DNA from 2 places in the Pseudarthrobacter adonitolis genome. Region 1 is predicted to be linked to the other one. Evidence: riboswitches for the same ligand, from Rfam matches in the RefSeq annotation. Region 1 holds a riboswitch; the other holds the start of a gene.
The links. Region 1 has a riboswitch for glycine ahead of ACZYZ4_RS18385 (aminomethyl-transferring glycine dehydrogenase). Riboswitches for the same ligand answer to the same signal wherever they lie in the genome.
Positions count from the first base shown of each region.

Region 1 (5,768 bases):
CGCGGCAGCCTTGCCGGGCACGGAAACCGTGACGGTATCAAAGAAGCTTGTGTGCAGTACGTCCAGGCCGGCCGCCTTCAGGGATGCGGCGATGGTTACAGCGTGGCCGTGCGTGGCCTCGGCGATGGCCTTGAGGCCGTCGGGGCCGTGGTAGACGGCGTAGAACGAAGAGACGATGGCCAGCAGCGCCTGCGCGGTGCAGATGTTGGACGTGGCCTTCTCACGGCGGATGTGCTGCTCACGGGTCTGCAGCGCCAGACGGTACGCGGGGACACCGGCGTCGTCCTTGGACACACCCACGAGCCGGCCGGGCATGGACCGCTCCAGGCCCTTCGCCACCGCCATGTACGCGGCGTGCGGTCCGCCGAAGAACAACGGCACACCGAAACGCTGGGTGGAGCCGACGGCGATATCAGCGCCCTGCTCCCCGGGAGGGGTGATCAGCGTCAACGCCAACAGGTCCGCAGCGACCGTGACCAGCGCGCCGCGCTCCTTCGCGGCAGCAATCACCTCGGCGTGGTTGAAGACCCGGCCGGACACACCCGGCTGCTGCAGCACGATGCCATTGATAGCGCCCTCAGGCAGGCCCTTGGAGAGGTCCGCGACCTCCACCTCGAAACCGAGCGCCTCGGCGCGGCCCGTCACGATCGCGATGGTCTGCGGCAGGCAGTCAGCATCCAGGACCGTCTTGCCGTCCCGGGCGGAGGCGTTTTGTCCTACGGACTTATTTGCCCGGCGCATCATCAGGACGGCCTCGGCGACGGCCGTCGCTTCGTCCAGCAGCGACGCATTCGCGATCGGCAGTCCCACCAGGTCCTGGACCATGGTCTGGAAGTTCAGCAGCGCCTCCAGCCGGCCCTGGGAAATCTCCGGCTGATACGGCGTGTAAGCCGTGTACCAGGCCGGGGCCTCAAGGATGTTCCGGCGGATGACCGCGGGCGTCACAGTGTCGTAATAGCCCTGCCCGATCATCTGCACAGCGGTCTTGTTCTTCGCCGCCAGCTCCCGCAGCTCCGCAAGGACCTCAACCTCACTCAGGGCGTCCTTGAGGCGGAGGGCCACATCCTGCCTGATGCCGTTGGGGACGGCAGTATCCACCAGCGCGTCCACAGTGCCGTAGCCGACGGCCTTGAGCATGGAGTCGATATCGGACTGGCGGCGGGCACCAATATGCCGGTCAACGAAAGTGGCCGAGGCCGAATTAACACTCACAGGGAACTCCATTACTAAGGCGGCGCAGGGTACGCCACATCGATTCGGGTTCCTCCCCGCTCTGTATTGGACCTGAGAGTTTCCGCGCCCACCTGCTTTACGCAGGCGACGCTTGCACCGTCGGTGAGCCCGTTGCCGGACTGCTTTCCAGAGTTGCCTAACCGCGGCGGTACGTGGGCCTGAGAGATTCCCGGAGAGGATTTGCTCCTACGGCGCCTGCTGAACGTACCGGCAGAACTCTCCCGCCGCAGATCAAAGGCATATTCAGATTGTTGTGCCGGCCGCAGTTTTGCCGCCACGAGGTCCAATTCTCCTACGCCCCGGGCCACCGGGCAAATGAGGTCGTTGGATTCTGCGCAATCATTCCGGTGTGACGCTCCAGCGCGTCCGGATACACGCGGGCCGCACCGGGGACCCTCCGAATGATGGAGCAGAATCAGCCCCGCAGCCGCTCCACGGCAGCAAGGAGCTCCTCAATGTCTGCATGCCTGCCCCGGCCGTAACCGGTGGTGCCGCTTTCCCACATGGCGTTGAAATACAGCCCGTCCCCCATGTACAGCACTGCTTTCGCCATGGCCGGGCCGACGTCGGCTGCGATCAGGTCCAACCACTGCTGCTGGATCGCGGCAAAGCGGCGCCGGGCCTCTTCATGGGCCACTTCGGCCAGTCGCGTGGCGGCCACAAAGGAGCGGTCCATCGGCGAATCGGACCAGAGCGAGGAACGGATGAAGTAGGCCGCCGCACCTTCGGCTGCTGCGGCCATCAGTGCGAGATCCTCGACGGCCAAGCGATCCAACCGTTCCAGGACCGCAGCGATCAGCGCCTCCTTGTTGGGGAAATGGTAGAGCAATCCGCCCTTGGACACGCCGGCCCGCCTGGCCACCGCGTCCAACGTGGCAGCACGCTCCCCCACATCGATCAGGAGTTCTTCAAAAGCGTCAAGGACTGCATCGCGTGCGACGGGATTTCTGGCCATGGCTTCAATCATGCATGTTCCGGGCCTCGTTTCTTAACTGTACCGTCTGGACGGTATAGTTATCGATATGACATTGTCCGCACAGTCCAACCAGAACACCCAAAGCACATCCACCATGGCAGCCGGTCTCCGGCCGTCAGGGCCTGCGAAGGCGCCCTGGCGCGACTGGCTCGCGCTGGCCCTGCTGATGTTTCCGGTGCTCCTGGTTGCTGTGGACAACACGGCGTTGACGTTTGCGCTTCCGGCCATCGCGAGCAGCCTGGAAACCACCGGAGTCCATTTGCTGTGGATTGTGGACGCCTATCCCCTGGTGCTTGCCGGTTTGCTGGTTGCCATGGGCAGCCTAGGTGACCGGATCGGGCGCCGCCGGCTGCTGCTGACCGGCAGCGTTGGATTCGCCGCGGTCTCAGCAGCAACAGCCTTCGCCCCCAGCGCGGAGTGGCTGATAGCGGGACGGGCGATGCTGGGGTTCTTCGGCGCCATGCTGATGCCCTCAACCCTGTCGCTGATCCGCAACATTTTTCCGGACCCAAACCGGCGTCGGCTGGCCGTGGCCATCTGGGCAGCCGGCTTCTCCGGCGGCGCCGCCCTGGGTCCCATCTTTGGGGGCTGGCTGGTGGAGCAGTTCTGGTGGGGCGCCATCCTGCTTGTCGCTGTGCCCATCATGCTGCCCCTGCTGGCATTCGGCCCGGCGTTCATCCCGGAATCAAAAGATCCGCGGCCCGGAGTGGTGGACGTGCCCAGCATCGCCCTGTCCCTGCTGGTTATGGTGCCCGTTGTGTATGGCGTCAAGGAACTGGCAACCGAAGGTTTCGGAGCCGCTCCGGTGGGGCTCGTTGCCTTTGGCCTGGCCATGGGCGTCGTCTTTGTCCGCCGCCAGCGGCGGCTGGCCAGCCCCCTGCTGGACATGTCCCTGTTCGGCAACCGGGTCTTCAGCACTGCCATCACGGCAAATGTGCTGGCCCTGTTCTCCTTCAACGGCTTCATCCTGTTCCTCGCCCAGCACCTGCAGCTCCTGGACGGGATGACGCCGTCGGCTGCCGGAATAGCCATGATCCCGGCTTTGGTGGCCACAGTGTTGGCCGGGCTGGCAGTGGTGCCGCTGGTCCGGAAAGTGCGGCCGGGCTTTGTGGTGGCGGGTGGCCTGGCCCTGAGCGCCACCGGCTACGGAATCGTCGTCTTTGGTGATCACGGCTCCGGCCCGGCCCTCCTCCTGGCCGCGCTGCTTATCCTCGCCCTAGGCGTGGGCACAGCGGAAACCATTTCCAATGACCTCATCCTGGGCTCCGTTCCAGCGGAGAAGTCAGGCGCCGCGGCCGCCATCTCGGAAACGGGGTATGAGGTGGGGTCCCTGCTGGGGACAGCGGTGCTCGGCTCCATCCTGACCGCTTCCTACCAGCGCAATCTCCGGCTGCCGGCCGGGGTGGAAGAAACGGCGTCCGGCACTGCCATGCACCAGGCCGGCGAAACTTTGGCGGGCGCCGTGGAACTGGCCGCCAGCCTGCCTGCCCCCCTGGCCGAAGCGCTCCGCGGCGCAGCGCGCCACGCGTTCAATTCGGGTGTCCACACCACTGCGGCAATTGCGCTGGCACTGATGGCGAGCGTGGCAGTCCTTGCCGCCGTCGTACTCCGGAAGGTTCCGACGGCGGACTAGGACTGCCGGGCCTACTTGGCGTCAGGGGATGTGACGCTGGCGGAGGCCTTCATGGTCTCGGCGTTCACCATCCACGCGTACTGCTCCAGCTTGGCAATGAATTCGTGGAGCAGGTCCGCGGTGGTGGGGTCCTCTTCGTCCACTTCGTCATGGACCTTGCGCATGGTGCCCACTGCGGCCTCAAGCGCAGCAACGATCCGCTCGATGGCGTCCTTCGTGTTGATGAGGCCTTCGGGGAAGTGGGCCAGGCTGGTGGATTTTGCCACGGTGGCGCTGCGGCCGTCCGGCAGGGCATGCAGGGCGCGCATCCGCTCGGCCATATCGTCCGCGAACTGCCGGGCGGCATCCACGATTTCGTCCAGCTGCAGGTGAAGGTCCCGGAAGTTGGTCCCCACAATGTTCCAGTGGGCCTGCTTGCCCTGGATGTGCAGCTCAATCAGGTCCGCGAGTACGGCCTGCAGATTGTTGGTCAGGGTCGGTGAAGCTTTCATGAATCCTCCTCGATTGGTCCAGTAGTCCCGACGCTATCAGCCATAGGATCGATCGCGGCAGGCCGAAAACAAATTTCTCAGTGAGCTTACTAATCCGGCCGGAGCGTCATAAATGAATGGAATTCATTGAAACCATTGCGCGAAAGCTGTTCGTCGTCCATACTAAATGAACGTCATTCATTTAGTGACGGTCGTCTCACTGGAAGTAAGCACATGATTGAAATTTCCTGCCTCGACTCACCCACCTCACTGGCCCGGACAACGCCGTCCGTCCGCCCTGCCCTTCGGGTGGGCGTCGTACAGCACCGCTGGCATGCAGACACTGCCGTCCTGCAGTCTGAACTCGATGAAGGAATCGGCCGGGCCGCCCGGCTCGGTGCGTCGGTTGTGTTCCTGCCCGAACTGACCCTCTCCCGCTACCCGGCAGACACGCGCCCTGAGAATGACGTCCCCCGGCACGGATCGGAGCAACCCGGCGCGGTCCGGCCCCGGCCGTCGGATATCGCTGAGGACCTGCTCACCGGGCCCACCTTCCGGTTTGCTGCCGAGTCGGCCCGCCGCCACGGGGTGGCTGTCCATGCCTCGCTGTACCAGCAGGCGGAGAACCCGGATGGCAGCGACGACGGTCTGGGGCTGAACACAGCCATCCTGGTGTCGTCCGAGGGTGACCTGCTCGCCCGCACGCACAAGCTACACATTCCGGTTACCGCCGGCTACTACGAAGACAAGTACTTCCGCCAGGGGCCGGCGGCCGCGGATGCCTACGAGGTCCACGCGCCGGCTGAACTGGGCGGCGCCCGGCTGGGCATGCCCACCTGCTGGGACGAATGGTTCCCGGAGGTAGCCCGGCTCTACTCCCTCGGCGGCGCAGAGATCCTGGTCTACCCCACCGCGATCGGCTCAGAGCCGGACCACCCGGATTTCGACACCCAGCCGCTGTGGCAGCAGGTGATTGTCGGCAACGGCATCGCCAACGGCCTGTTCATGGTTGCCCCCAACCGCTGGGGCGATGAAGGAACGCTGAACTTCTACGGCTCCTCCTTCATCTCCGATCCGTACGGCCGCGTCCTGGTGCAGGCCCCGCGTGACGCCTCCGCAGTGCTCGTGGCAGACCTCGACCTGGACCAGCGGCGGGACTGGCTGACGCTCTTCCCCTTCCTGTCCACGCGCCGTCCCGATACCTACGGCCGGCTCACGGAGCCGGTACGCCGCGACCAACCGCTCGGCGGCGAAGAGGCTGGGCTCGGGAATTCGACAAGCTCAATCAACCTTCAGCAGGTGACCGCATGAGCACGTGGCGCATGCCCGCCGAAACCGCTCCGCAGGAGCGGCTGTGGATGGCCTTTCCCACTGGCGGCTACACGCTGGGCGAGACGGAGGAAGATGCCCACGCTGCCCGGTCCACCTGGGCAGCAGTGGCCAACGCCGCCGTCGA
Region 1 covers NZ_JBVAYW010000031.1:531-6,298, forward strand. The annotation lists partial or broken gene ACZYZ4_RS18385 (aminomethyl-transferring glycine dehydrogenase) at 1-1,212, opposite strand, end outside; glycine riboswitch at 1,370-1,467, opposite strand; gene ACZYZ4_RS18390 (TetR/AcrR family transcriptional regulator) at 1,649-2,188, opposite strand; gene ACZYZ4_RS18395 (MFS transporter) at 2,304-3,842, shown strand; gene ACZYZ4_RS18400 (Dps family protein) at 3,854-4,333, opposite strand; gene ACZYZ4_RS18405 (nitrilase-related carbon-nitrogen hydrolase) at 4,547-5,623, shown strand; gene ACZYZ4_RS18410 (agmatine deiminase family protein) at 5,620-5,768, shown strand, end outside.

Region 2 (5,768 bases), on a different contig from region 1:
CTGCTCGGCGATGGCCTTGAGGCCGTCGGGGCCGTGGTAGACGGCGTAGAACGAAGACACGATGGCCAGCAGCGCCTGCGCGGTGCAGATGTTGGACGTGGCCTTCTCACGGCGGATGTGCTGCTCACGAGTCTGCAGCGCCAGACGGTACGCGGGGACACCGGCGTCGTCCTTGGACACACCCACGAGCCGGCCGGGCATGGACCGCTCCAGGCCCTTCGCCACCGCCATGTACGCGGCGTGCGGTCCGCCGAAGAACAACGGCACACCGAAACGCTGGGTGGAGCCGACGGCGATATCAGCGCCCTGCTCCCCGGGAGGGGTGATCAGCGTCAACGCCAACAGGTCCGCAGCGACCGTGACCAGCGCACCGCGCTCCTTCGCGGCAGCAATCACCTCGGCGTGGTTGAAGACCCGGCCGGACACACCCGGCTGCTGCAGCACGATGCCATTGATAGCGCCCTCAGGCAGGCCCTTGGAGAGGTCCGCGACCTCCACCTCGAAACCGAGCGCCTCGGCGCGGCCCTTCACGATCGCGATGGTCTGCGGCAGGCAGTCAGCATCCAGGACCGTCTTGCCGTCCCTGGCGGAGGCGTTTTGTCCTACGGACTTATTTGCCCTGCGCATCATCAGGACGGCCTCGGCGACGGCCGTCGCTTCGTCCAGCAGCGACGCATTCGCGATCGGCAGTCCCACCAGGTCCTGGACCATGGTCTGGAAGTTCAGCAGCGCCTCCAGCCGGCCCTGGGAAATCTCCGGCTGATACGGCGTGTAAGCCGTGTACCAGGCCGGGGCCTCAAGGATGTTCCGGCGGATGACCGCGGGCGTCACAGTGTCGTAATAGCCCTGCCCGATCATCTGCACAGCGGTCTTGTTCTTCGCCGCCAGCTCCCGCAGCTCCGCAAGGACCTCAACCTCACTCAGGGCGTCCTTGAGGGCCAGCGGCTTGGCCTGGCGGATGGAGTCGGGGACGGCAACGTCCACGAGGCCGTCAATGCTGTCATAGCCAACAGCCTTGAGCATGGAGTCGATATCGGACTGGCGGCGCGCACCAATATGCCGATCGGCAAAGGTGGAAGGGGACGACTGGATGGTCATGAAGGAACTCCATAATTCAGGTGGCGCGCTGGGTACGCCACATTGATTCGGGTTCCTCCCCGCTCTGTATTGGACCTGAGAGTTTCCGCGCCCACCTGCTTTACGCAGGTGACGCTTGCACCGTCGGTGAGCCCGTTGCCGGACTGCTTTCCAGAGTTGCCTAACCGCGGCGGTACGTGGGCCTGAGAGATTCCCGGAGAGGATTTGCTCCTACGGCGCCTGCTGAACGTACCGGCAGAACTCTCCCGCCGCAGATCAAAAGCATGTGCCACTTCGTCAGTGACACGTCTCACAGGTTAGCCGGACTTTGGCGCGCGCGCAAGATTTCCACTGGCGACGGCGTCGCATCACCATCGATTGCTCCGTAACCGCCCCTTTGGGGAGCTATAAGGGCCCCTACGGAGCAATCGATGGGAAATCCAGTCAGGCTGGGACGAACGCCGCAGGTCGCTCGCCTGCTCAACCGCTCGACGAACCTGGCCGTGGAGCTCATGCGCGACGAATTGAATGAGGCTGTTGCGGCCTCGGTCCGTTCAAGCGGCGACGCATAACAGCGTTACTTGACGGCATCGTCGAGCAGTTGCCGGAACTGGGCTTCGGTGTTGAGGGTCAGTTTTTCGCCTTTGAGGAAGAACGCCGGGGTGCCGGTAACACCAAGGGCTTTTCCGTCCGCGATGTCCCGGCGGATCCGTTCCTTGGTGTCCTCGGCGGCAACATCCTGATCGAACCGGGCCATGTCGAGGCCGAGGCCTTCCGCGTAGGTCCTGAAGAGGGCCGCCTGGGAGTCCTGCTTTTCGCCCCATTCGGGCTGGGTCGCGAAAAGCTTCGTGACCATCGGTTCGTAGTGCCCCTGGCGCGCGGCGGCCTCGGCGGCGAGCGCTGCGGTGCCGGAGTTCAGGTGTCCGGGCAGGGGGAAGTAGCGGTGGATGAACGTGATCCGGTCCCCGTACTCCTCCTTCAGCTCCGCCACCAAGGGCTCGGCGGCGCGGCAGGCCTCGCATTCGAAGTCCAGAAACTCGACCAGCTGGGCTTTTTCGGCCGGTGGGCTGGTGAGCCGGTGGCTGTCTTCCCTCGCCACCTGGGAATCAGCGGACGCCGGCGGCACGGGTGAAGCGGGTTTGTTCGCGGTAAACACAGTGAACCAGATCAGGCCCCCAGCGACAAGGACCGCCAAAATAGTCCAGATAGCGACGCGGACGTTGCGCGCAACGGTGACGGCACTCATCGGTAGTGTCCCCCTCAGCTCAGAAACCAGGTAGCTCGATCATAGCCAGAGGTAGCCGGCACGCTCGGACGCTACGCATCACCGGGCCTTTCCTGGCCGTCATCGCCCGGTCTCGTGGCTACAATAGGTGCATAAGTACGCACACATTGTTTTGATTGAAGGATCCTTATGATCGAAATTCTGGCCGTTCGCGCCTACCGGAAGCTCTTCTCAGCCCAGATTGTTGCCTTGCTGGGGACCGGTTTGCTGACGGTGGCCCTCGGACTGCTGGCGTTCGACCTTGCAGGAGCACAGGCCGGGGCCGTGCTCGGGACAGCGCTGACCATAAAGATGCTGGCCTACGTCTTCGTCGCGCCAGTCATGGCGGCCGTGGTGGAAAAGCTGCCAAAAAAGCGGGTCCTGGTGGCCGCCGACCTGGTCCGTGGAGGAATCGCCCTGATGCTGCCCGCGGTGGATCAGGCCTGGCAAATCTATGTGCTGGTCTTTATGCTTCAGAGCGTCTCGGCTACGTTCACGCCCGCCTTCCAGGCCCTGATCCCGGTGGTGCTTCCCGACGAACGGCAGTACACGCGGGCCCTGTCACTCTCCCGCCTCGCGTATGACCTGGAATCCCTGATCAGCCCGGCCCTGGCCGCCGCACTCCTGTCCGTACTTACCTTCCACGAACTTTTCCTCGGCACCGTGGCAGGCTTTATGTTCTCGGCGGCACTGGTGGTGACCACCAGGCTGCCTGCAAGACCGGCAGCCCGTCAGGAAGGATCACTCTGGCGCCGCACCACCCTGGGTGCACGGATCTTTACGAAGACGCCGGAACTGCGCGGCCTCCTCGCACTGAATCTGGCCGTGGCGGCCGCTACAGCCCTGGTGCTGATCAACACGGTGGTCTATGCCCGGGACCTGTTCGCAGGATCCAATGCCGACGTCGCCATCGCCCTGGCCTGTTTCGGCGCAGGTTCGATGGCTGTCGCGCTCAGCGCACCCAGTGCGCTGGACCGAATAGCCGACCGTTCGTTGATGATGGCCGGAGCTGCGCTTCTTGGCCTTGGCCTCGCCGGCACGTTTGTGCTGCTGGCGACTGCCGGGCCGTGGCTCATGCTGCTGGGGCTCTGGGTTCTCCTGGGGGCCGGGACCTCGATGGTCAGCACCCCTTCGGCCCGGCTGCTGCGCCGCTCCGCAACGGAAAGCACGCGGACCTACATCTTCACCGCCCAGTTCTCCCTCTCCCACGCGTGCTTCATCATCACCTACCCGGTAGCCGGCTGGATCGGCGCGGCCGCTGGCCAGCCCGGGGCCGCCGCAGTCCTGGCTGTGGTGGCTATGATCAGTACAGCAGCGGCGCTGAAATTCTGGCCGGCTGCCTCCAGGACCGGCGCAGAACCGGCCAGCAGGAAAGGGTGATCCGGTGGAAGAGGCCCAACGCGTCACCACACCGAGCCTTCACCACCCCAGGCTCCCCGATGCCCGCCGGCTGGATGCCGCGACGGCCACGTTCCGGATGCTCTCCGATCCCACCCGCCTGCACGTGCTCTGGCTCCTGACCCAGGAACCGGCCGACGTCACCACCCTGGTGGAACGCACCGGGGCCTCCCGGACCTCAGTCAGCCAGCACCTGGCCAAGCTCCGCTTCAGCGGCCTCGTCAGCACACAAAAAATCAGTCGCAGGGTGGTCTACAGCATCGCGGACGGCCACCTGGCACGGCTGGTCCTGGAAGGCCTGAACCATGCCGACCACACCGTCACCGGGGAACCCAGCCACGGCTGACCGCTCCGCGCCGCCGTCGGCCGTTTTAGGCCCGGCCAGGCCCGCACGTGTTAAGTTGAAAGACACGACGGGCCGCACCGGTCCTGCGCATCGGCTGGAAAGAGAAGTTCCGTGGAATCCCCCGTATCTGCCCCCGCACCCGTGAGGATCCTGACGGTCTGCACCGGCAACATCTGCCGTTCCCCCGTGGCCGAACGGCTGCTGCAGGCCGGGCTGGACCAGGTGATGCCGGGCGGATTTGAGGTCACCAGCGCCGGAACCCGGGCCATGGTGGGCGACCCCATGCAGCCGCTGTCCGGAGACATCGTGCGCACCTTTGGCGGGAACCCGGACGGTTTCGTCTCGCGGCAGCTGACCAGCAGGATCCTGCGCGGCGTGGACCTGGTGCTCACCATGACCTCGGGCCACCGCGGCGAAGTGCTCCAGTTGGACGCCTCCCTGCTCAAGCGCACCTTCACCATCCGCGAGTTCGCCCGCATGCTCGACGTCCTGGACGAACGCGCGGACAGTGCCGCAAAGGTTCCGGTATCGCCCGACGGCGGCAGTCCCCTCAGCGCCAACACCGCCTTCTGGCGGGGGCTGCCCGCGCAGGCCGTGTCCGTCCGGCACCTGTCACTGCCGGCGGATTCCTCAGAAAACGACATCATCGACCCCTACCGGCGCAGCCCCGAGATCTACCGCCAGATGGAAGATGAACTGGCCCCTGCCATTGTTTCTGTCCTGCGGCACGCCCGGCTGAACCTTCCCGCTTGAGTCGGCGCTAACGAGGGGCCGACGCCGCCTCGGGAGTAACTTCACGCACTTCCGCGAACATTCCGTCTGCCTTCAGCCCCAGAGCAAGGTGAGCCCGGCGCACCAAATGCCGGTGAAGAAAGCCGAACATGGCGTAGAGCACGAAGGTTATGGCGACGATCACAAGCGCCGTGTCACTCGCCGCGCGGCAGAACTGGCTTCGTATTTTCCATCAGATCCCCCACAGATATCCCGTTCCTGATCAAGAGCCTAGTGCGCCCCGCACTGCGGGGGCTTTCCACTGAACCCGGCGCGCCGCCGTCGTACGTTACGGCTCGGAAACGACACGCTCCGCGCTATAGCCGTAACCGGGTCCGAGGGCGGACACTAAGTCATGGTGAGCACCCCAAACGGTCCTGATCCGATCGGCCCGGCCCCTTCCGAGCCCGAGCCTGCTGCGCCTGCCGCGCTGAAACGGCGCCGCGTGATCGCGGCGGTGCTGTCGCTGGTACTGGTGGCCGTCGTCGCCGTGGCCGCCCTGCTGTTCACCCGGCCGGCCGCGGAAGTTGCAGCCCCGGCGCCCATCATCACTGACACTGCCACGGCCACCCCCACTCCCTCGGAGACGACGCCCCCACCGGCACCAGCCCCTCCCCCGCCACCCGAACCAATTCCCGAACTCCCGGCAGCACCCATGAACATCCTGGTGATCGGCAGCGACAGCCGCGCGAACGCCCGGGAGCAGGCGGCCATCACCCAGACCACGGGCGAATCCCAGGACCACCGCGCCGACACCCTCATGCTGGTCCACATCCCGGCCGACCGACGCAGCGTTCACGTGGTCTCCCTCATGCGGGACCTGTACGTGAACATCCCCGACTACGGCGCCGCCAAGATCAACGCCAGCCTGGAGGTGGGCGGCATCCCGCTGGCGACGCGGACAGTGGAGTC
Region 2 covers NZ_JBVAYW010000018.1:645-6,412, forward strand. The annotation lists partial or broken gene ACZYZ4_RS15320 (aminomethyl-transferring glycine dehydrogenase) at 1-1,098, opposite strand, end outside; glycine riboswitch at 1,259-1,356, opposite strand; gene ACZYZ4_RS15325 (hypothetical protein) at 1,509-1,649, shown strand; gene ACZYZ4_RS15330 (DsbA family protein) at 1,655-2,323, opposite strand; gene ACZYZ4_RS15335 (MFS transporter) at 2,492-3,721, shown strand; gene ACZYZ4_RS15340 (ArsR/SmtB family transcription factor) at 3,726-4,085, shown strand; gene ACZYZ4_RS15345 (arsenate reductase/protein-tyrosine-phosphatase family protein) at 4,197-4,838, shown strand; gene ACZYZ4_RS15350 (LCP family protein) at 5,212-5,768, shown strand, end outside.
Region 2: it holds a riboswitch for glycine, as region 1 does, so the genes downstream of both, ACZYZ4_RS15320 (aminomethyl-transferring glycine dehydrogenase) here and ACZYZ4_RS18385 (aminomethyl-transferring glycine dehydrogenase) in region 1, are expected to answer to the same signal.